4 regions of the Neisseria sp. P0009.S007 genome follow, and region 3 is predicted to be linked to each of the others. Evidence: predicted binding sites of a transcription regulator. Region 3 holds the regulator's gene; each other region holds the start of a gene.

What was found. The regulator FNR, encoded in region 3, switches genes on or off when oxygen is low (the NO sensors DNR and NnrR bind a similar motif). The targets are predictions, from matches to a motif close to TTGATNNNNATCAA.
Region 1: a site for FNR is predicted at 8,712-8,725, ahead of gnd (decarboxylating NADP(+)-dependent phosphogluconate dehydrogenase). Genes of this name have one in related genera too.
Region 2: a site for FNR is predicted at 2,753-2,766, ahead of ubiU (ubiquinone anaerobic biosynthesis protein UbiU). Genes of this name have one in related genera too.
Region 4: a site for FNR is predicted at 3,071-3,084, ahead of ccoN (cytochrome-c oxidase, cbb3-type subunit I). Genes of this name have one in related genera too.

Annotation. Positions count from the first base shown of each region.
Region 1 covers NZ_JBQCVF010000072.1:30-9,633, reverse strand. The annotation lists gene asd (aspartate-semialdehyde dehydrogenase) at 1-604, shown strand, start outside; gene ACTHS3_RS07815 (factor H-binding protein) at 694-1,491, opposite strand; gene ACTHS3_RS07810 (dihydrofolate reductase) at 1,689-2,171, shown strand; gene ACTHS3_RS07805 (DUF3079 domain-containing protein) at 2,254-2,520, opposite strand; gene ACTHS3_RS07800 (GNAT family N-acetyltransferase) at 2,687-3,142, shown strand; gene dinG (ATP-dependent DNA helicase DinG) at 3,211-5,361, opposite strand; gene ACTHS3_RS07790 (DUF2061 domain-containing protein) at 5,526-5,744, opposite strand; gene ACTHS3_RS07785 (D-2-hydroxyacid dehydrogenase) at 5,873-6,823, shown strand; gene gnd (decarboxylating NADP(+)-dependent phosphogluconate dehydrogenase) at 7,019-8,467, opposite strand; partial or broken gene ACTHS3_RS07775 (gamma-glutamyltransferase) at 8,951-9,604, shown strand, end outside.
Region 2 covers NZ_JBQCVF010000086.1:5,582-9,535, forward strand. The annotation lists gene ccoP (cytochrome-c oxidase, cbb3-type subunit III) at 1-141, shown strand, start outside; gene ubiT (ubiquinone anaerobic biosynthesis accessory factor UbiT) at 292-738, opposite strand; gene ACTHS3_RS08555 (U32 family peptidase) at 725-1,642, opposite strand; gene ubiU (ubiquinone anaerobic biosynthesis protein UbiU) at 1,653-2,660, opposite strand; gene ACTHS3_RS08565 (DUF2238 domain-containing protein) at 2,996-3,616, opposite strand; partial or broken gene ACTHS3_RS08570 (phosphatidate cytidylyltransferase) at 3,725-3,954, opposite strand, start outside.
Region 3 covers NZ_JBQCVF010000056.1:404-5,059, forward strand. The annotation lists gene greA (transcription elongation factor GreA) at 69-545, shown strand; gene ACTHS3_RS06850 (DUF4149 domain-containing protein) at 644-1,072, shown strand; gene ACTHS3_RS06855 (OmpA family protein) at 1,208-1,969, opposite strand; gene ACTHS3_RS06860 (CysB family HTH-type transcriptional regulator) at 2,412-3,362, shown strand; gene fnr (fumarate/nitrate reduction transcriptional regulator Fnr) at 3,449-4,183, opposite strand; partial or broken gene ACTHS3_RS06870 (oxygen-independent coproporphyrinogen III oxidase) at 4,346-4,656, shown strand, end outside.
Region 4 covers NZ_JBQCVF010000086.1:143-4,912, reverse strand. The annotation lists gene ccoP (cytochrome-c oxidase, cbb3-type subunit III) at 1-537, opposite strand, end outside; gene ACTHS3_RS08540 (cbb3-type cytochrome oxidase subunit 3) at 537-734, opposite strand; gene ccoO (cytochrome-c oxidase, cbb3-type subunit II) at 739-1,350, opposite strand; gene ccoN (cytochrome-c oxidase, cbb3-type subunit I) at 1,375-2,808, opposite strand; gene ACTHS3_RS08525 (M61 family metallopeptidase) at 3,141-4,770, shown strand, end outside.

The DNA of each region.
Region 1 (9,604 bases), on a different contig from region 3:
CATGCGCGAACTCATCAACGGCATGGGCGCGATTCACGCCAAAGTGGCAGACGAGCTTGCCGATCCTTCCAGCGCGATTCTCGACATCGACCGCAAAGTGTCCGATTTCCTGCGCAGCGAAGATTATCCGAAAGCCAACTTCGGTGTACCGCTCGCCGGCAGCCTGATTCCGTGGATTGACGTGGACTTGGGCAACGGCCAGTCCAAAGAAGAATGGAAAGGCGGCGTGGAAACCAACAAAATCCTCGGCCGCAGCGACAATCCGACCGTGATTGACGGCTTGTGCGTACGCATCGGCTCTATGCGCTGCCACAGCCAAGCCCTCACCCTGAAGCTGAAAAAAGATCTACCCGTTTCTGAAATTGAAGCGATTTTGGCAGGCGCGAACGATTGGGTGAAAGTCATCCCCAACGAAAAAGAAGCCAGCATCCACGAGCTGACACCCGCCAAAGTCACCGGCACGCTGTCCGTCCCTGTCGGACGCATCCGCAAACTGGGCATGGGCGGCGAATACATCAGCGCATTCACTGTCGGCGACCAACTCTTGTGGGGCGCTGCCGAGCCGTTGCGCCGCGTATTGCGCATTATCTTGGGCAGCCTGTAATTTAGGTTGGCATGAAAAAAGCAACGGTTTGGGCCGTTGCTTTTTTTGTCACAAAAAGGCCGTCTGAACCTTTCAGACGGCCTTGTTTCCTATTCTTTTTTACCGGCCAAACCGATTTCTTTGGTGGAATCGCCAACTTTGATTTGCGCCTTACCGGCAATTTCTTCAGCCTGCGGGCCGAAGAGTTTCAAATCGTAACGGCCGTTTTCGATACCGTTCAAACTGGTTTTACCGCTGATGGCGGCTTTTCCGTTGTTATTGGCAATGCCTGCGGCAAGCAGGTCGACATTATTGTGGGAAGCCATGCTGCTGATTTTGCCGTAACCTTGTTTTTTATCGAAATCGACAGTGTATTTCAGACGGCCGCTGCGGTCGTCGCCGTTAAACGCGATCCCCGAATACTGATAGCTGCCTTGTTTGGGTAAATTGCGATACGCTGTTTCATCGCCTTGGACTTCGCCGACGGTAAATATGTATGTATCGAGGTTTTGCAGCTTGCCTGCGTCATCGGCTTTTTGTTTGGCGTAACGCGCGGCAACAGTGGAATAATTTTGTTTATACACTTGGAAATCGCCCGTTTCCAAAGTGATGACTTGACCGTTTACCTTGATTTTTTGGGCGTAGTCGTAAGAAGATACTTTATCGGTTTTCAAAAAGCCGGTATCGAGTTTGCCGCCTTTTTGCAGGGTTTGCGTTTTACCGTTGGCGGTCAGCTCCAACGTACCGTTTTCAGGGACGGATTCGTTCAATTCAACGGACAACACGCCTTTCGGATGCGGATTGAGCGGCTCGGTCACGGCATTCGACAAGCCGCTTGTTGCGCCGCCGCAGGCAGTCAACATCAAAGACAGGGAGGCAGTCAAAGCAGAAATACAGAGGGTTCTCATCATTTTTTCCTTTCCTTTTTTATTTGATATGATATTTATCATATACCTAAAAAAATGAACAATAAATGATTTTTGTCAAAATTAAGTATTTTGAATATTGATTTTATAAATGTTGAAACATTTTTATAATATCGGGCATTCAGTCCTTCCCGCCTCCCTTCCGCTATAATCATTCTATTTTGCAAACGGATTTCATTATGCCTAAAATCACCCTTATCGCCGCCTATGCCGCCCGCCGCTGTATCGGCATCAACAACACCATGCCTTGGCATTTGCCCGAGGATTTTGCCTTTTTCAAATCCTACACTAACGGCAAACCCGTCATTATGGGCCGCAAAACATGGGAGTCGCTGCCGCGCAAACCGCTGCCCGGCCGTCAAAATATCGTCATCACCCGCCAAGATTATCAGGCCGAAGGCGCGCAAACGGCGGCCTCTTTGGAAGATGCGCTGGCTTTGTGTCAGGGGGTTGAAGAAGTCATCATCATGGGCGGCGCGCAAATTTATGCACAAGCCCTGCCGATTGCCACGGATTTGCGTTTGACCGAAGTCGGTTTGGATGTGGACGGCGATGCGTTTTTTCCTGAGTTTTCCACAGAAACATGGCAAGAAGCTTCTCGGGAAAACCATGTTTCCGCCAAAGGCATCGAATACGCGTTTGTGCATTATGTGAAGGCATAATCCGACAGCACAAAGGCCGTCTGAAATCCTGTTTTTCAGGTTTCAGACGGCCTTTTTATTTCGTTTATTTACGGCATACCGTTTAAGCTGTTTTATTTTTCAAAGGCAGTTTGATATGCGGTTTGGCCGGCTTGGGCGCTTCTTTCAGTCCAAGTTCAATTTGCTGCTCTTCGCTCAACAAATTGCTCCAGTCGCCTTTTTTATACCAGTCGCGGCCGTCCAACTCGATGGGATGTTGGATACGCTCGCAACCGTTGCCGCATTGCAAATCGTCCTCTTTGCAGTATTTGTCGCAACCCCAGCAGATACGCTCGGGATTTTTCGGGAAAATGGGAAATTTCTTGGCCATGATGTTCTTCTTTTGTTTGTGTGCGGTACGGCAGAATTATAAGTGATTTGAATGGGACTGGCGGCGGGTTTATCGTGTTTTACGCTGATTTTTTAAGATGTGTTAACCTTTCAGACGGCCTATACTGCAAAAATAATCCCTACGCGGTACAACAAAAGGACCCGATATGAACATATGCCGTCTGAAGCCTGAATTTGTCGAGCCTTTAGCCCTCGCGCTGTTTGAGGAGTGGCACGATTTTGCGCCGTGGTCGTCTCTGGACAAAATCCGTGCGTATTACGCGCAGTGCCTTGATGGGGATAACTTGCCGCTGGCGTTTGCGGCTGTGAATAATGAAGGGCGGCTGATGGGTTCGGCAGCATTAAAGCGGTTTGATATGGCGTGTTTTCCCGAACACGAATATTGGCTGGGCGATGTGTTCGTTTTGCCGCAATTTCGCGGTTTGGGCGTAGGCAGGCAGCTGGTTTCGTTTTGTCTGGATAAAGCACGCGAACTGGGTTTGCCGCATCTGTTTCTCTATACGCCGGATGTGCAAGCCGTGTATGAAAAGTTCGGCTGGAAAGAAATCACGCAGACTTGGCACAACGGGGAAACCGTATCCGTCATGAAATTGGATTTATAGTTTGAAAAGAATAAAAGGCCGTCTGAACATTTGATTTCAGACGGCCTCTGCCTTTGAATTATCCACAACTACCCTATCCGCTTAAACGGCGGCAGACAAGCCAATAATTGTTGGCCGTAGCGTTGCGTTTTGACGCGGTTGTCGAGGATGGTCACGCGGCCGTAATCCTGTTCGGTACGGATAAGGCGGCCGACAGCTTGGATCAGTTTGATGCTGGCTTCGGGCACCGTAATTTCGATAAAAGGATTGCCGCCGCGTTGTTCAATCCAACGGTTTTGGGTTTTCTCGATGGGATTGTCCGGCATCGCAAACGGCAGCTTGGCAATAATGACTTGCACGCAGGCCGTACCGGGCAGGTCGAGGCCTTCGGCAAAACTGTCGAGGCCGAAAATAATGCTGGCTTTACCTTCGGCAATAGCTTGATGGTGCCTTTGTAAAAGAACGGCCTTGGGCAACTCGCCCTGCACAAGCAGAAGCGGTAAGTATTCGTCAGGCAGTCGTAAGGCGACATCCTGCATTTGCTTGCGCGAGGAAAACAACACCAGCGTACCGATGGCTTCAACCGGCGAAACCAGCTTCGGCAACCATTCGACAATGGCGGCCGTATGCGCATCAGGGTCTTTGGGGCTGGCTTGAACCGGCGGAATATACAGCTCGCCTTGCGCATCGAAATTAAACGGGCTTTCCAATGCAAGCGTGGTGGTTTCGGGCAACCATAATAGGCCTGTTTGGCGCAAAATCAGGTTGAAGCTGCCGAGCGATTGCAGGGTGGCCGAAGTCAACACTGCGCCTGCCGCGTGCCGCCACAGGCTGTTGGCAAGGTGGGATGCGCTGCTGATGGGGCTGGCGTTGAAAATGTAGTCGTTTTTGTCGTCGGCACGGCGGGTTATCCATTTCGCCAACGGCTCTTCGCCTTCAATGGGAACGGTGGAGAGCAAATCCCAAACCGCGCTGATTTGTTCGATACGGGCGATAAAAAGGCCGAACTCGCTGGTCAGACGGTCGAGGAGCGCGCCATCCTGCTCTTTTTCGCGGCGCGCGGCGGAAAGCGCATCGTTCAGGCCGATAACGTGTTTGAGCAGGCTGCGCGCAGCAATGGCCGTATTGGAAACTGTGGTTTCCAGGCCTTCGGGGATTTTGCCGTCTTCCCACAGCCAAGTCGGTTCGTTGTGTTTCCGCCTGTCGTTTTCAGACGACCCCAGACTTAAAGACGGCTCTTCCGCCAAATGGAACTGCCATTCATGCAGGCTATCGAGCAAGGATGTGGCAGCTTCGTCAGCAAGGTTGGCAAGTTCGGCTTTATCGGTCAGCGCGGCAATTTTGCCGGTAAGCTGCGGCAGTTTTTCCAGCGTCCAAACGGCAATATTCCATGAATGTTCGGCGGCAAAGCGGCTGAGGGCTTTTTTGGACAGGTGGTGCGCTTCGTCTATGCAATAGAAACTGTTTTCAGGCGCAGGCAGAATCACGCCGCCGCCCATACTGATGTCGGCAAGCAGAAGATCGTGATTGGCAACGACGACATCGACGGTTTCCAAGACATCGCGTGCCAGGTAAAACGGGCATTCCGGACGGTTGGGACAGGCGGATTTCAGGCAGCCGTGGCGGTCGTTGGTCACTTTGAGCCAAATCGTGTCATCGATTTTTTCCGGCCAAGTGTCGCGGTCGCCATTAAAGCGGCGGGCGGAAAATTCATCGGCAATGTCGCGCAGCAGGTTCAATTCTTCAGGCTTGGGTTTGCTGTCCCACAACACTTCCGGCGCTTCAAAACCAAGCAGGTTTTGCTGGGCATTGTTTTGCGTCAGTTGATAGAGTTTGTAGGGGCAAAGATAACGGCCGCGTCCCTTGGCAAGCGCAAAGGTCAGCTCCAAACCGCTTTTTTCGACCAGAAACGGCAAATCGCGGTCAACCAACTGCTCCTGCAAAGCCACCGTCGCACTGCTGACGATCAACCATTTGCCGCGCGTTTGCGCCATGATGCCGCCGGCCAAAAGGTAGGCCAACGATTTACCCACACCGGTCGGCCCTTCGATCACGGCAATGCTCTCACCCTCGCGTTTGGGCGCTTCTTCGCCTTCTTCACGCGTCAACGTCCGCGAAAAAGCGTTGGCAATCGCCGCAATCATTTCCCGCTGCGAAGCGCGCGGACGGAAACCGGGCAGGTTTTTGCCAATGTTTTGGTAATGGTCGCGGATGGCGTTTTTTTCTAAATCGGTGAGCATTGAGGCCGTCTGAATGGGTTTGCAAGAATAGCGTATTTTAGCATTTTTACCTTAATGAAGCCTTCGTAAAGTCTTACTCTATTTTAGGGTTTGGCATTTTGATGGCAATGGACGAACCGAAAAACCATAATCGGTTTTAACCAAGCAAAAGGCCGTCTGAAACTTTAGCCGCACTGATGCAGAGGCACCCACAATTTTTGCTTTTCGGATTTGTTTTTCTCGTAGCGGTTCCACGCTTTTTCATGAAAATAAAAGACGACGGTATTGACGATGGGTTCGACCAAAGCCACCGCGCTGGAAACGCCGATACTGCCGGTCAGAATATAGGCGACACTAAATGCGACGCTGAAATGCAAAATAGCAAATGTAATGGTTTTAATCATGCTGTTTTCCTGATACATTGATGTTTTAATAGCTACATAATAATTATTATCAACTAACACGTATATTTTAAATCCTTTATCCTGATTTAGATTTTATAAATCGATATTTTATTTTTGATAGGAATTTTATGAATCCGCTCCAAATTGTCGTCCTCGACCGCGATACCCTCGTCAATCGCCCGTTTGAATTTGATTTTCCACACACATTAAGCAGCTACGGCACAACCGAAGCGCACGAAACGCTGGCGCGCATACGGGGTGCGGACATCATCATTACCAACAAAGTCGTGATTTCCGCCGAACACATCGCCGCCAACCCGCAGCTCAAACTGATTGCGCTAGCCGCGACGGGCGTCAACAATGTGGACGTTGAGGCCGCCAAACAAAATGGTACGGCAGTGTGCAATATCCGCGCTTACGGCAATGAATCCGTGGCGGAACACGCGTTTATGATGATGATTACCCTGATGCGCAACCTGCCTGCCTACCAGCGCGACGTTGCGGCAGGCTTGTGGGAAAACTCGCCGTTTTTCTGCTACCTCGGCGCACCGATGCGCGATTTGAACGGCAAAACGCTGGCGATTTTCGGTCGCGGCAATATCGGTAAAACACTGGCAACTTATGCTCAGGCTTTCAAAATGAATGTCGTGTTCGCCGAACATAAAAATGCCCAAAGCGTCCGCGACGGCTATGTTTCCTTTGACGAAGCCATCCGCTCCGCCGATGTCGTGTCGCTTAATTGTCCACTCACACCGCAAACGGCAAACATGATAGGCGAAGCCGAATTGCAACAAATGAAACCCGGCGCCATCCTCATCAACTGCGGGCGCGGCGGCTTGGTCGATGAAGCCGCTTTGGTTGCGGCGTTGAAATACGGCCAAATCGGCGGTGCAGGTTTTGACGTGTTGACACAAGAGCCGCCGCGCGACGGCAACCCTCTGCTGAAAGCCCGACTGCCCAACCTCATCGTCACGCCACACATTGCATGGGCAAGCCAAGAAGCCGCAAACCGCCTGTTTGACATCCTTTTGGATAACATCAACCGCTTCGTGGCCGGCAATCCGCAAAATCTGGTTTAATCTATGGAAAACCTGTTGATAAGGTTGTGAACAATTTTAAAGGCCGTCTGAAATATTCAGACGGCCTTTATTTATCTTTATTTATTTCATAAAGTTATCTATCAAGTAGATTAAATCATTTCATTCTTCATTGTGGATAACCCTATAAAAAGGCCGTCTGAAATACTCAGACGGCCTTTTGTTTGCCCGGGCAAATTAAATATCGTATGTGGTTGAAGCGGTATCGCCGCCCTTGCCTGTCCAGTTGGTATGGAAAAACTCGCCGCGCGGTTTGTCGGTACGCTCGTAAGTGTGCGCGCCGAAGTAGTCGCGTTGGGCTTGCAGCAGGTTGGCGGGCAGACGCTCGGAAGTGTAGCCGTCAAGGAAGGTAATTGCGGAAGCCATGCAAGGCATCGGAATACCGCACTCAATCGCTTTGGCCACCACTTTACGCCATGCAGGCAGACAAATTTCCAATACGCCTTTGAAATAAGGATCGGAACCCAAGAAGACCAAATCAGGATTGGCCTCGTATGCGTCGCGGATGTTGCCCAAGAACGCGCTGCGGATAATGCAGCCTTCGCGCCACAAGAGGGCAGTATTGCCGTAATTCAATGCCCAATCGTTGTTTTCGCTGGCTTCGCGGATCAGCATAAAGCCTTGTGCATAAGAAATGATTTTGGATGCCAACAGGGCTTGGCGTAGGGCTTCGACCCATGCGGCTTTGTCGCCTTCAATCGGGGTAATGGTTTTGCCAAACAGGCTGTTTGCTTGGGTGCGTTGGTCTTTAAACGCGGACACGCAACGTGCAAATACGGCTTCGGAAATCAGGGTCAACGGGATACCCAAATCGAGGGCATTGATGCCGGTCCATTTACCTGTACCTTTTTGACCTGCGGTATCGAGGATTTTTTCGACCAAAGGTTCGCCGTTTTCATCTCTGTAACCCAAAATCGCGGCGGTAATTTCGACCAGATAAGAATCCAGTTCGGTTTTGTTCCACTCGTTGAAGATTTGGTGCATTTCGTCATAAGACAGGCCCAAACCGTCTTTCATGAATTGGTACGCTTCGCAAATCAACTGCATGTCGCCGTATTCGATGCCGTTGTGCACCATTTTGACGAAGTGGCCCGCACCGTCACGGCCGACCCAGTCGCAGCAAGGCTCGCCTTGAGGTGTTTTGGCGGAGATGGCTTGGAAAATCGGCTTAACGGCAGGCCATGCGGCTTCGTCGCCACCGGGCATGATGGACGGGCCGTGACGCGCGCCTTCTTCGCCACCGGAAACGCCGGCACCGATAAAGCGGATGCCTTTTGCCGCCAGCTCGTGTGTGCGGCGGGTGGAATCAGGATAGTTGGCGTTGCCGCCGTCAATAATGATGTCGCCTTCGTCCAAAAGTGGAACGAGTTGTTCGATAAAATCGTCAACAACAGAACCGGCGCGAACCATCATCATGATTTTGCGCGGTTTTTCTAATTTATCAACTAGATCTTGCAGTGAATATGCACCAATAATATTGGTATTTTTGGCTGCGCCGTTTAAAAAATCATCTACTTTGCTGGTCGTACGGTTGTATGCGACAACTTTAAAGCCGTTATCGTTCATGTTGAGAATCAGGTTTTGCCCCATTACGGCAAGGCCGATTACGCCAATGTCGCCTTTCATTTCGTGAAACTCCGTTATTGATTAATTTTATCAAGCGTAACTCTAGCTGATTTACACGTTTTTAACAATCCTTAACTTTTTAATTTTTTGAAAAGATGCCTTTACGTTTCAGACGGCCTTTGCCTTTGGGAAAACAAACTATAAATAAGATTTTAAATAATAAATAGAAGATGATATTGAGTGCTGCCACAGCTTGTTGATAACTTTGATTAAAAAAATTTTTCAAATACTTAGCTGATATTTTTTGATGAGGATAAAGTATGGTCGGCCTTGTTTGCATATGTGGATAAAAATTTTCTGCCGCTTTGTTCTGTGGGTAACTTTTTGCCTGTGCACAATCTTAGCTTGTTTTATACTTCTCCAATCGGAACTGATTGAGTAGGGAAATAGTCAAATGGTTTTTTATTTCTGAATATTTTCATATTTCCTCTTGTTCAAGTTGGGAAAAGGCCGTCTGAAAATATTTAAATTTATGGATTGAATATGAAATTTTCCTTTAGTATTAAGTTGTTATCTATTTTAGTTTTGGCCGCTTGTGCGCAACAGCCGGTTCAAAAGCCTCAAGTTGCCCTGCCCTCCGTATCTGTGGATAACCATGCGCCGGAACGAGGGACGGGGCTGACCGAGCAGAAGTTAATCCGCGCCAAACATTATATGGCGGCGTCTGCCAATCCGTTGGCAACCGAGGCGGGATACGAGGTTTTGAAACGCGGCGGCAGCGCGATAGATGCGATGATCGCCATGCAGACGACCTTAGGTCTGACCGAACCGCAGTCTTCTGGTTTGGGCGGCGGCGCGTTTTTGGTGTATTGGGACAATAAGGCGAAAAAACTGACGACGTTTGATGCCCGCGAAACGGCGCCGAAAGCGGCAACGCCGGCGCTTTTCTTGGATGAAAACGGCAAGCCGATGGGCTTTATGAACGCAGTGGTCGGCGGCCGTTCGGTCGGCGTGCCGGGGATTCCGAAGCTGCTGGAAGATGTCCACAAGCGTTACGGCAAATTGCCGTGGGCAAGCCTGTTTGACAAACCGATTGCTTTGGCGGAACAAGGTTTTGCTGTTTCTCCGCGTATGGCGAAATCCATCGAGCAAAATTTGGAACCCTTGCAACGTTATCCGCAAACCGCCGCTTACTTC
Region 2 (3,954 bases), on a different contig from region 3:
CAAGGTAAAGATACTTTGCACAAACACGCGCTTGAAGGTTTTAATTCAATGCCTGCCAAAGGCGGCAACAGCAGCTTGAGTGACGATGAGGTTAAAGCGGCTGTAGACTTTATGGCAAATGAGTCCGGTGCAAAATTCTAATTTTGAGTCGGATTGAAAAAAGCGTACCTAACAAGGTACGCTTTTTTATATTTGATAAAACCAATAAGAGAAGACATATCAAAGAGGTGAAATATATAAGGCCGTCTGAAACATTCAGACGGCCTTTGTTCTTGGTTCAACCAAAATTAATCAATCCAAAGTGGACGTGCTGCGTTTCAGGAACCATTCGCTGAAAGGCCACTCAACACTGTCGAGTAAGTTTTTGGTAATTAGCCCCAGTTCCGTATCGCCTTCGATTTGCAATTTACGGTTGAAAAATAAGGTATCGGGATCTTCCTCGCGCATCATCATGCGCATGAAGTCTATACCGTTGGCCGCCAGCCTCAGATCGGGGACGCCACTGAAGTTGTCGTCCAGGAATTTTTCCGTATTGGCACTAAACCGCACTTTGATACCGGCATCCAAAACTTCGATTTCGAATTTTCTTCCGGCAAAAAGTTCCATATCGGCAGGCAGTAAACCTTTTCTCAGCATGGTATTCAATACGGAGACCAAAACAAAGCGTGGAGGTTTGCCGGGAAGTTTGGTACCGATTTTTGTCATCCATTTGGGTAATATGATTTCAGGCAGCGCCATAATATGCCTCCTTCACGGTTTCAATACCGGGCTGACCGCGCCAATAGCCGTCAACCAGTGTTCCGGTAGTCAATCGTTCCAACTCAGGGTGGACATCTTCCCATGTGGCTTTTCCGTCCAATACATCGCGGTGAATTTGGATAATTTCAGCCATGCTGTGCATTTGTGGCGACAGTCTGAGCATATTCACGCCGATTTTATTCAAGTCTTCATGGTGGGGCAGTAGGTTTTGGCAGCCGTAAGACATGGTTTGGATGCCGTTGATGGTGAGAAACGGCTGGCCTTCTCGCGTATTCATGGCCATACCGTGCTCATGATCGAGGCAGCGGAACTCGCAACTGTCTTTATTCAGATTGTAATGGCGGGCGGTAAAGCAACGTGATGAATAGGCAAGCGGCATTTTACCCCAAGCGAAGAGTTCAGTTTCAATGCCGTCTGAAGCCTTGATGATTTCGGCAACCTTATCGCGGCTTAGCTCGGACGGTGCAATCCAGCGGAATGCCCCTAATTTTCGGAATACGTCCAAAGTAGTTTCGTTGTAGATATTCAGGCTTGCACCGGCAACAAAAGGAATGCCGTGTTCGCGTGCCAATTTGACCGCCCCCATGTCGTTGGCTTCAACTTTAAACTTTCCCTGCTCCGTGATTTTGCGCAAGCGTTTCAGATCGGATTCGCTTTCGAGCAGGACTTGTGAAGAAAGAATAATCTCCTTACCGCTTTCCGCCAAGTCTTCAGCCAGTCCGAACCAGTCGGCAAAGCGCATTTTCTGACGGCGTGAGCAGACTACCTCACCCAAATAGACCGTATCCAACGGCGTATCCAGCATGGAAACGTAAAATTCCAGCAGGGCTTCTTTTTGCCAGAAAAATAAAATAGGGCCCAGCGACAATTTCAATGAATTCATTTTTTTCCCCTTATTTCCATGGGCGGTTGTATGCGCCCAAAGTTGTCTGATGACCTTCCGAAACTTTGCTCAAGGCATTGTTCCAGGACGGATTGACTTTGAAACGCGATGGATCGGCTGCAGCTGCATCCAGTGCTTGGCGCAGGGATTTGGTTACTTGCGCCGTATACATCGGACTGCGTTGGCGTCCCTCGATTTTGATGGCGGACACACCGATTTTGATGAGTTCGGGCAACATTTCCAAAACATTCAGGCTGGTCGGTTCTTCCAAAGCATAGTAAGTTTCATCATTGACTTCAAAGCGGCCTTTGCACAAGGTTGGATAACCTGCCGGTTCATTGGGTTTGTATTGGTCTATCAATACCTGGTTTAGACGTACGTTCATGCGGTCGGGCAGTTGTTCCCAGCGGACGGATTTTGCCGGAGAGCAGACACCTTGCATATTGGGCGATTCGCCTGTTGCATAGCTCGACAAGATGCAACGGCCTTCCACCATCACACACAAACTGCCGAAACCAAAGACTTCAATTTCCACATCAGTATTGTCAATCACATGTTTGACCTGATCGATGGTCAGCACGCGCGGCAAAACGGCACGACGGATGCCGAACAGCTCTTTCATCATATTGATGGCTTCGTAATTGGTGGCCGAACCTTGTACCGACATATGCAGGCGTAAATTCGGATGTTTGTCTGCCGCATACGCCATGATGGCGGGGTCGGCAACAATAATCGCATCGGCACCCAAATCCGCCGCCGTATCCACAGCGGCGTGCCAACGCTCCACTTGGCCAGCTTGTGCGAATGTATTGATAGCCATCAGTACATTGCGCCCGCGCGCATGGGCGTAAGCAACGCCTTCCCGTGCCGATTTCATATCGAAATTCAGTCCCGGAAAGTTTCGTGCATTGGTCGCATCTTTCAAACCCATGTAAACCGTGTCCGCACCGTTGTCCACAGCGGTTTTCAGTGCAGGCAGGTTGCCGGCGGGGCAGACCAATTCTGGAATTCTCTGCATTTTGTGTTCCTCGTCTTGATGATAACCTCTATCGGATTAATCAATATTTTGTAGAATTCCGGATATTTTATGGATTAATGACACAAGATATGCTGATTTAAATCAAATCGAAAAATTCAGATTGACGTAGGCATATTGTTTACAAAATCTTAACAGACGTTGTTTTTTATATATTTCATGTGCTTAAAAATTTTGATGACGAATTTTGTTTCAAAATCGGCTTATGTTTTTAACTATCGCATTTATTAATTTTTACAATAATGGCGATTGAAAAATGAAAAAAAGGCCGTCTGAAAATCTGGTTTCAGACGGCCTTCTGCTTTAAAGGGATATATTTAAGAGAAACCCAAGCGTTTATCGGGTCGGGTAAACACAAAAATAAACAGGGAAGTTAACGCACCCAAAGTATCGGCAAGCATGTCTTTTTGCGCGTCCCAAATATCGCCTTGGGAACCCAAGAATTCTAGTCCGGCCTCTCCGCCGTCGATGACGGCATATTGCCATTCGATGATTTCATAGGCGGCAGCCACGCTCATAATGAAGAACAGGGAGAAAAATAAGGCCAACGGCAGGTTGCACAGCTTGCGGCGCAGCAGCCACTCAGCCATCGGGTAGGCATAAAAGCCGATGATGTAATGGGCAATACGGTCGTAATGATTGCGGTTTTCGCCCAAAATTGGTTCGACAAAGCGGTTGATGGATTCAAATGGCACATCGGCAAAAGTGTAGTATGCACCGATGGAATGCATGATCAGCCAGAAGCTCATGAATAAGTAGGCCAAGTTGCTGAAGCGGAAAATGCGGTAGGTGGCAACCAGAAGGAAGAATACGGATGCTACGGGGGTGATTTCGGCGTACCAGACCGCGCGGTCATGAGGATTAATGCCTGACCAAACAATGAGGGCGAAGATAATCGTAGCAAGAAAAATGGGAAAGATTGGAGAGGGTTTATTCATGTTGTGTGTATGTAGTAATAATGGTTGCGTATTGTATAACGAATTGGCAGGGCTGCAGTTTTAGACATTCAAGGCCGTCTGAAAAGCAGCTTTCAGACGGCCTGAAGTTTAGCCGTTCCAGAAATAACGGGTGATGTGGAAAAACACAGGTGCAGCAAAACAAATCGAATCCACACGGTCAAGCATACCGCCGTGGCCGCGTATCATATTGCCCCAGTCTTTGACACCGTAATCGCGTTTGATGGCAGACATAACCAGGCCGCCAAAGAAGCCCATCAGGCAGACGATAAAGCCGATAATGGCTGCTTGGCCGTGAGAGAACGGCGTAATCGGCGCCA
Region 3 (4,656 bases):
CCAATCCGGCTACCGCGCGTGGCCGGATAAAATTTTAAAAGCATCATCATGCTTTCATGGAGAACTCAATGCAAAAAATCCCTTTGACCGTCCGTGGTGCAGAATTGTTGAAACAAGAACTTCAACACCTCAAAAGCGTAGCACGCCCAGAAGTCATTGAAGCCATCGCCGAAGCACGTTCACACGGCGACTTGTCTGAAAACGCAGAATACGAAGCCGCCAAAGAGCGTCAAGGCTTTATCGAAGGCCGCATTGCCGAGTTGGAACACAAACTCTCTATGGCGCACATCATCAACCCTGCCGAAATCCATGCAGAAGGCAAAATTGTGTTCGGCACAACTGTGACACTGGAAGATTTGGAAACCGAAGAACAAGTTACCTACCAAATCGTCGGTGAAGATGAAGCAGACATCAAAGAACACAAAATCTACGTTGGCTCCCCCATTGCCCGAGCCCTGATCGGCAAAGAAGAAGGCGACGTTGCAGAAGTTCAAGCACCCGGCGGCGTGCGTGAATATGACATCATTGCCGTGCAATATATTTAAATAAACAAAAGGCCGTCTGAAAACATTTTCAGACGGCCTTTTGCTGTACCTAAAAACACCATAATCAAAGAAAATAAAATCTTCACAGGAGAAGCATAATGAATCTACTATACAAAATTATCCAAACCGCTGCCGCCATGTGGCTTGGTATGCAGCTGACAGCAGGCTATGTTACTGCCCCTATCCTATTCCGCATCCTGCCCAAAATGCTGGCAGGAGAAATTGCCGGCATTTTATTTGCTATTACAGCACTTTGTGGCTTAGTTATTTTTGGCGCAGCCTATGCCTTTTTCAGACGGCAGCTGGCCTTACTTTCTTGGTGGATATTGGTACTTTGGCTACTCTTAGCCTGTAATCATCTTTTGGTTACGCCGGTTATCGAGGCACACAAGTACGGACTAGATAACTGGTTACTGTCCCTAGTAGGTGGAACATTCGGCGTTTGGCACGGCTTATCCAGTATCATCTTTTTGATTTGTACAATACTCGCCGCTGTTTGCGTATGGAAATGGCCCAAGTCAAACTAATCTGTCTTAATAAAAGGCCGTCTGAAAATAAGTCTTTCAGACGGCCTTTTATTTTGAATCATGAATTCCCCGACTCTTCAAATATAAACCATAAAAAAATGCCCTGCAATATGCAGGGCATTTTTCAAAAACCGATTAAGGTTTAGCGTAACCGTGAACGCCATTGTAAGGAGCTGGGATCCAACCTTCATCAGTAGCAGGCAATTCGCCTTGACCTTCGATAGTTTGACCTGGAGCAACTTGACGAGTAACCACGCTGCGGATTTTAACATCAACGCGGCGGTCAGGCTCGATACAAGCGATAAGAGCAGCACGTTTCTTAGCTTTAGAAACTTTTTTGCCCAGTTTAGCAACTTCAGCTTCACAAGTAGCAGTCATTTGAGCTTGAGATTCGCCCAGACCTACTGCAGAGATTTTGCTAGAAGCAACGCCACGACCTACCAAGTAGTTAGCAACTACGTTGGCACGACGCTCAGACAGAGCTTGGTTGTATTGCTCAGAACCCATGAAGTCAGTGTGACCTTCAACACGTACAGTTTGTACGCTTTCGTTGCTCAGGCGTTGAGCCAAAGCGTTCAGGTTCTCTTGAGCTTCAGGACGCAGGTTGTCTTTGTCGAAGCCGAACAGAGTTTTAGAAGACAGGGAAACAGTTTCATCAACATACTCAGGAGCTTGTTGTACAGGAGCAACTGCTTCGCGGTCACCACATTCAACACGGCCTTCGGTAGCTTTGTCGAAGTAGCTGTTTTTCCAGCATTCGCCGTAGTTGTTACGGACGATTTCTTGAGATTGGCTGCTTACGGTGTAACCGTGTTTGGTGTGCGCTTCGCTGGCCATAGCGGTGCCAGAGGCAACCAAGGCAACGAACAATGCGCTTAATTTCAGCTGTTTGGTCATTTTATTCCCTCATCAAATTGTTATGCGGCGGACTAGGAAAGCAACCGCTGCAAAGTACCAATATACAGGCCGCAGTATCAAAACAGCGGCAAATCGGATATATCAGGTTGCACTATAAAGAAGCGCAAGGCAAACTGTCAATACTCGATGCCTTCAAACAATCATGAAGTGCCTGCTTCCTAGTAGTTAATCATGCCGAAAAATCAATCTTGTGTCATTAATTTAGGGCAAAATCAGACAATTCACCTACCTAAAGTTGTACAAAAACAACAAAACCCCTTTCCCTCTTCTTTCCTGAATTTCCTGTTTTCATATCATTAAAAGATATTTTCATTAAAAACAACCATTTTCAAAACTCGGGGCAAAACTGGGCAAAATATGTTAAATTACATGCCGTTTGTCGCACAAAATCCACAATAACAACGTATTCGGTACTACTACCATGAAACTGCAACAATTACGTTACGCCCTTGAAGTTTACCGGCACAATCTGAATGTCTCCGAGGCTGCCGATGCGCTTTTTACATCCCAGCCCGGCATTTCCAAACAAATCCGCCTGCTTGAAGAAGAATTGGGTATCCAAATTTTTATCCGCAGCGGCAAACGTGTGGTTTCCGTTTCGCAACCGGGCAAAGCCGTATTAGAGATTTCGGAACGGATTTTGCGTGATGTACAAAACATTAAAAATATCGGCAGCGAGTTTACCGATCACGACAGCGGCTCGCTAACCATCGCGACAACGCATACCCAGGCGCGCTATGCTTTGCCCAAAATCGTTGCGGAATTTGTCAAAAACTACCCTAAAGTCAATTTGACCATCAAACAAGGCAGCCCTTCTGCCATTGCCCAAATGGTCAGCAGCGGAGAAGCAGATTTGGCAATTATTACCGAACGCATTGACGATCACCCCGAGTTGGGCAAACTACCCTGCTACGAATGGAACCATGCCGTGATTGTTCCGCACGATCACCCTCTTTTGGACTGCCGCAATCCTTTAAGCCTTGAAGATTTAGCTTCTTTTCCGCTAGTTACTTACGAATTTGCTTTTAATTCCGGCAGCAGCATTGCGCGTACATTTAATAAAGCGCATATTGAGCAACCTGATGTTGCCTTATCGGCTGCCGATACAGATGTATTGAAGACGTATGTCCGCTTAGGCTTGGGCGTTGGTTTAATGGCGAAAATGGCGTACGATCCTGCGGTCGATCAAGATTTACAGCTGATTGATGCGGCACACTTATTTGAACCATCACCCACTTGGATAGCCTTACGCACCGATACCTACCTGCGCGGTTACGCGTATGACTTTATCCAGATGTTTGCACCGAAACTGACCAGAGAAGTAGTCGACCGCATTCTGTACACGCCGGTTGTTGAAGATTTTTCAATTTAATATCTGACTATAACTTGCGTAACTTAACAATTATTCTTTAATTCTTGTTAAAAAGGCCGTCTGAAATATTTCAGACGGCCTAAGATTCAGATAGCGTGCGAACAACCAGAAACCATTTTCTTCAAGGTTGTCGCATCTAAGATTTTGATGTGCTTGTGTTCAACAGAAATCAAGCCTTCATGATGGAATTTAGACAAGGTGCGGCTGACTGTTTCCAGTTTCAGCCCCAAATAGCTGCCGATTTCCTCACGCGACATCCGCAAGATAAAATCATTGGCGGCAAAACCTCGTGAATAGAGACGCTGAGACAGATTGAGTAAGAATGCTGCCAATCGCTCTTCAGCGCGCATATTGCCCAAAAGCAGCATAACGCCCTGATCTCGGACAATTTCGCGGCTCATCAAGCGGAAAAAGTGAGAACGGAGGCTGGGAATATCCTGACCAAGTTCTTCAATATGTGTAAACGGAAGCTCGCATACCTCGCTGTCTTCCAAAGCCACAGCATCACAGCTGTGAATATGGGAACAAATCCCATCCATACCGATCAGCTCGCCCGACATAAAAAAGCCGGTTACCTGATCTCGTCCATCTTGGCTGGCAACTGTTGTCTTAAAGAAGCCCGCACGGATGGCAAATAAAGAGGTAAACGGCTCGCCGGCACGGAACAGGTATTCACCTTTTTTCAGACGGCGGCTTTGACGGATAACCGCGTCTAATTGTGAAAATTCGTTAGGCATCAGTCCGACAGGCAAACACAGCTCGCGTAAAGAACATGTGGAACACAAGGTTTTCATTTGATGTGTTGCATTGTGTGTGGCCATAACGCACCTTTAATTTGCTTAGTTCTCTCAATCCCTGATGAAGCCGAATAACTATTGACCCATGTCAAAGTTGGCATATCATTATGAGGCATTCTACCAAACTATCGAAATTTTGACTAAAATTTTCCCTAATTTCCTTACTTCATACTACAAGCCCCGACCATGAAAATCATCCCTATCTCAAATAACACTAACACAAACAATGAATTACCGGAATTCGACCGCGAATTGATTGCCAGTTTGCCATCAAGCGGTCCACGTTATACATCCTATCCGACCGCCGACCGCTTCCATGAAGGCTTTAAAGAAGCCGAATATATCCAAGCTTTAAACCTGCGTAACATGGGCGCGCTCAACAAACCCCTTTCACTCTACATCCACATCCCCTTCTGCAATACCATCTGCTACTACTGCGGCTGCAACAAAATCATTACCAAAGACAAAAGCCGTGCCGATGCCTATATCCAGTATCT
Region 4 (4,770 bases), on a different contig from region 3:
CTGAATTTTTTCAGGTTCGCCACCCCACAACCAGTCGTCGTCGGTCAAATTCGGGAAGCCTTTGGAGCCTTTGGCATCTGAGCCGTGACATTGGATACAGTAGGTATTGAAAAGGTTTTGTGCAATAGCACGGGCTTCAGGGTCTTTAGCCACTTTCTCAATCGGCATATTGGAAAATTTAGCATACACTTTACCGTATTGCTGATTGGCTTTGGCAACTTCTTCTTCATATTGACCATGGCTGCTCCAGCCCCACAGGCCTTTGTAATCGCCAATACCTGGATACATAATCAGGTAGCCGACGCCAAACAGCCATGTGCAGACATAAAGCCAAAACCACCAACGTGGCAGAGGGTTGTTGTACTCCGAAATGCCGTCCCACTCATGACCTGTGGTTTTTACTTCTTCGCCTTTTTTAGGGCGTTTCACAACGTTTTGCGAAAGCAGAAGCCAAGCCAGGCCGATGAAGCTGAGCACGACGATAACGGCAATATATATACTCCAGAAACTACTGGTAAATTGGGATGTTGTGTTCATTATTTTGCTCCGTGATCACGGACTGACTGAGCTTGATCGTCCTTTTCAGACGGCCTTTGTTCGTCATTATCGAAAATACTGCTGGCAGCATCGTCATAGTTTTTCTTATTGCGTCTATTGAACACAATATAGAGGACTAAAATAAAGCTGATAAATACCCAAACAGTAAAGAGCGAGCGAGCCCAGTTAGCGTCCATGATGTTACCTTACGTTTTTCAATGCCAAGCCCAAGCCTTGCAGATAGGCGATAACAGCGTCCAGCTCTGATTTGTTAGCCAGCATTTCAGGTGCTTTGGCAATTTCTTCATCGCTGTAAGGTGTACCCACTTTACGCAGGGCTTTCATATGCGCCACAGTTGCCTCGGCATCGACTTTATTGCGTGCGAGCCATGGGAATGCAGGCATATTGGACTCCGGCACAACGTCGCGCGGGTTCAGCAGGTGGATGCGGTGCCATTCATCGGAATAACGGCCGCCGACACGAGCCAAATCCGGACCGGTACGTTTAGAACCCCATTGGAACGGATGGTCATAAACAGACTCACCGGCAACGGAATAATGACCGTAACGTTCAGTTTCTGCACGGAATGGACGAATCATTTGAGAGTGGCAGTTGTAGCAGCCTTCGCGCACATAAATATCGCGACCGGCCACTTGCAGAGCGTTATATGGTTTCACGCCGGGCGCAGGTTCGGTAACTGCCTTGGTGAAGAACAGCGGAACAGCCTCAATCAGAAGGCCGACGCTGACTACAAGCAGGGTGAATACAATCAGTACACCGACTTTTTCTTCAGCTAATTGTTGTAATTTCATTTTGGTAGCCTATCTTTCTTGTCATTAGTGGTGTTGAGTTTGAGAAACCGCAGGAATCTCAGCATCAACTGCTTTACCACTGATAGCAGTACGGTAAACGTTATATGCCATGATGCACATACCGCTCAGGTACAGAAGACCGCCGGTGAAACGAATCATGTAGTAAGGCATGGTACGTTTTACGGATTCAACGAAGGAATAAGTCAGCGTGCCGTCGTCATTCAAAGAACCCCACATCAGACCTTGCATTACGCCGGCAATCCACATTGCAGCGATATACAGAACCACGCCGATGGTCGCGATCCAGAAATGCGCCTCAACCAATTTGGTGCTGTACATTTCATTTTTGCCGAACAAGCGGGGAATCATATAGTAAACGGAACCGATGGTTACAAAGCCCACCCAGCCCAATGCGCCGGCGTGAACGTGTGCAACAGTCCAGTCGGTGTAGTGGCTCAGAGCGTTAACGGTTTTGATAGACATCATCGGGCCTTCGAAGGTAGACATACCGTAGAAAGACAGAGAAACGATCAAGAATTTCAAAATCGGGTCGGTACGCAGTTTGTCCCATGCGCCGGACAGAGTCATGATACCGTTGATCATACCGCCCCAAGAAGGCGCAAACAGGATCAAAGACAATACCATACCCAAAGATTGAGTCCAGTCAGGCAATGCGGTGTAGTGCAAGTGGTGTGAACCAGCCCACATATAAGTGAAAATCAAAGCCCAGAAGTGAACGACGGACAAGCGGTAAGAGTAAATCGGACGGCCCGCTTGTTTAGGTACGAAATAGTACATCATACCCAAGAAGCCGGCTGTCAGGAAAAAGCCCACCGCATTGTGGCCATACCACCATTGAACCATCGCATCAATCGCACCTGCGTAAACCGGATAAGATTTCATCAAACCGGCAGGGATGCTGATATTGTTGACGATGTGCAACAGTGCAACGGCCAAGATAAAGCCGCCGTAGAACCAGTTGGCAACGTAAATATGTTTGATTTTACGTTTGGCAATCGTACCGAAGAATACGATAGCGTAGGCAACCCACACCAGCGTAATCAAAATGTCGATAGGCCATTCCAACTCGGCGTATTCTTTACCTTGGGTGTAACCCATAGGCAAGCTGATGGCAGCAGCCACGATAACGGCCTGCCAACCCCAGAAGGTAAATGCAGGCAGCCAACCGCCAAACAGACGGGTATTACATGTACGTTGAACAACGTAGTATGATGTACCGATCAAACCACAACCACCGAATGCAAAAATAACCGCATTGGTGTGCAGAGGACGCAGGCGGCCAAAGTGGAACCAAGGTCCGATATTGGATAAATCTAGGGCCGGAGCAAAAAGCTGGGCAGCGACGATAACGCCAACCAACATGCCCACAATACCCCAAACTACAGTCATGATGGCGAACTGGCGCACCACTTTGTAGTTATAAGTTTGTGTGTCCATGGAAGTCTCCATAAATTATGGGTATAAAAAATTTTTATCTCACCCCAGCCCCTGCATTTACGAAAAGCGCAATACGGCCAAGGCTCAAATTTTTCTAAATTTAACATAGACACCACAACATGCCAAGCAAAATTACATTCCATATTGCATAAAAACTTTAGTGAGACATAATCTCATTTCTTTTATAATCAATAAATTATTTAAACATGTTCAATAAATCGGACACAGCATTTTTTCAAGCCCCCTTTTTCGTACAGTTTTATTGATATAGATTAAGCCTACCCTTTAAAACCCCTTCCTCTTAATAAACTTTAGCAAATTAACCAATAGCCATGATTAATTACAAAATTACCCCCAACTTTCTGTCTCATGAATGGCACATCACCTTATCATTCACTCAAACTGATGATTCTGAAACAGAAATCAGCCTGCCAAACTGGGTTCCCGGCAGCTATCTCATCCGTGACTTTGCCCGCCACATCACACACATCAACGCGTGCTGCAACGGCAAAGCCCAGCCACTGACACAAACCAGCAAAAACTATTGGCAAACCCCTGCCCTCAATGGAGCGTGGGAAATTTACTACACCGTCTACGCATTCGACTTGTCTGTTCGCGGCTCATTCCTCAGTACCGAGCGCGGCTTTTTTGATGGCGCGTGCCTATTCTTAAAAGTGCACGGACAAGAGGAACAACCACACCAAGTCGAATTTCCTACCCTGCCACACACATGGCAGATAGCCACCACCCTACCCCAAATTTCGGCGACCACTTTTCAGACGGCCTCATATGCCGAGCTTATTGATCATCCTGTTGAAACAGGCATCATCGAATTCCTCGACTTTGAAGCACAAGGCATCCCCCACCGTATTGCATTAAGCGGCATCTATCCTGATTTCGACCGCACCCGCTTCCTCGCCGATATTCAAAAAATCTGCGAAACCGAGTTAGCGATGTTCCCCTCCCCTGCCCCGTTTTCCGAATACCTTTTCCTATTACATCTGGGCGACAACCTTTATGGCGGACTGGAACACATCAGCAGCACCGCCCTACTCGCCGACCGCCACAGTCTGCCATCTTACGATATGGGTGAAGCCGACAAAGCCTATACCGAACTGCTCGGCCTCTTCTCCCATGAATACTTCCACGCATGGAACGTCAAATCCATCAAACCGGCCGTATTCGCACCTTACAACCTCGACCAAGAAAACTATACCGAGCAACTTTGGGCATTCGAAGGCATTACTTCCTACTACGACGACCTCTTTCTAGCCCGAAGCAAAACCATCAGCCCCGAAGCCTACCTTACCCTGCTTGCACAAAGCATCACACGTGTACAGCAGACACAAGGCCGCCTGAAACAAACACTTGCCCAATCCAGTTTCAGCGCGTGGGACAAGTTCTACAAACAAGACGAAAACAGCCCAAACGCCATCGTCAGCTACTATCAAAAAGGCGCACTGGCCGCACTTTGCCTCGACCTTATCATCCGTGAAAAAAGCCAAGGCAAATACACCATCGACAGTGTGATGCAGCAACACTATCGCGACTGGTGCAACACCCATCAAGGCATACCCGAAAAACACTGGCAAATCCGTTGCCAAGAAATGACCAGTTTAGATTTAGAAACCTTCTTTCAGACGGCCTTATACAGCACCGAAGACCTTCCGCTCGCAGAATGCCTACAAAGCGTAGGTGTCAAACTCGACTTTATTCCCCTACCTCGCCAACATGGCGGAGCATTTGCAAGCGAACCCCAATCGGTTGCCCCCGCCAACGATTTGGGCGCACGTTTCAAACAAAGCAGCGATCATGCCGTCCTGACTCATGTATTTAATGGCGGCAGTGCAGAAAATGCCGGACTCTGCCCGCAAGACAAAATCATCGCCCTAGGCGGCTATGCCTGCAACGACCTTGCGGCACAGTGGAGCAAACTGCCTATCGGCACGCGCACCACCATCC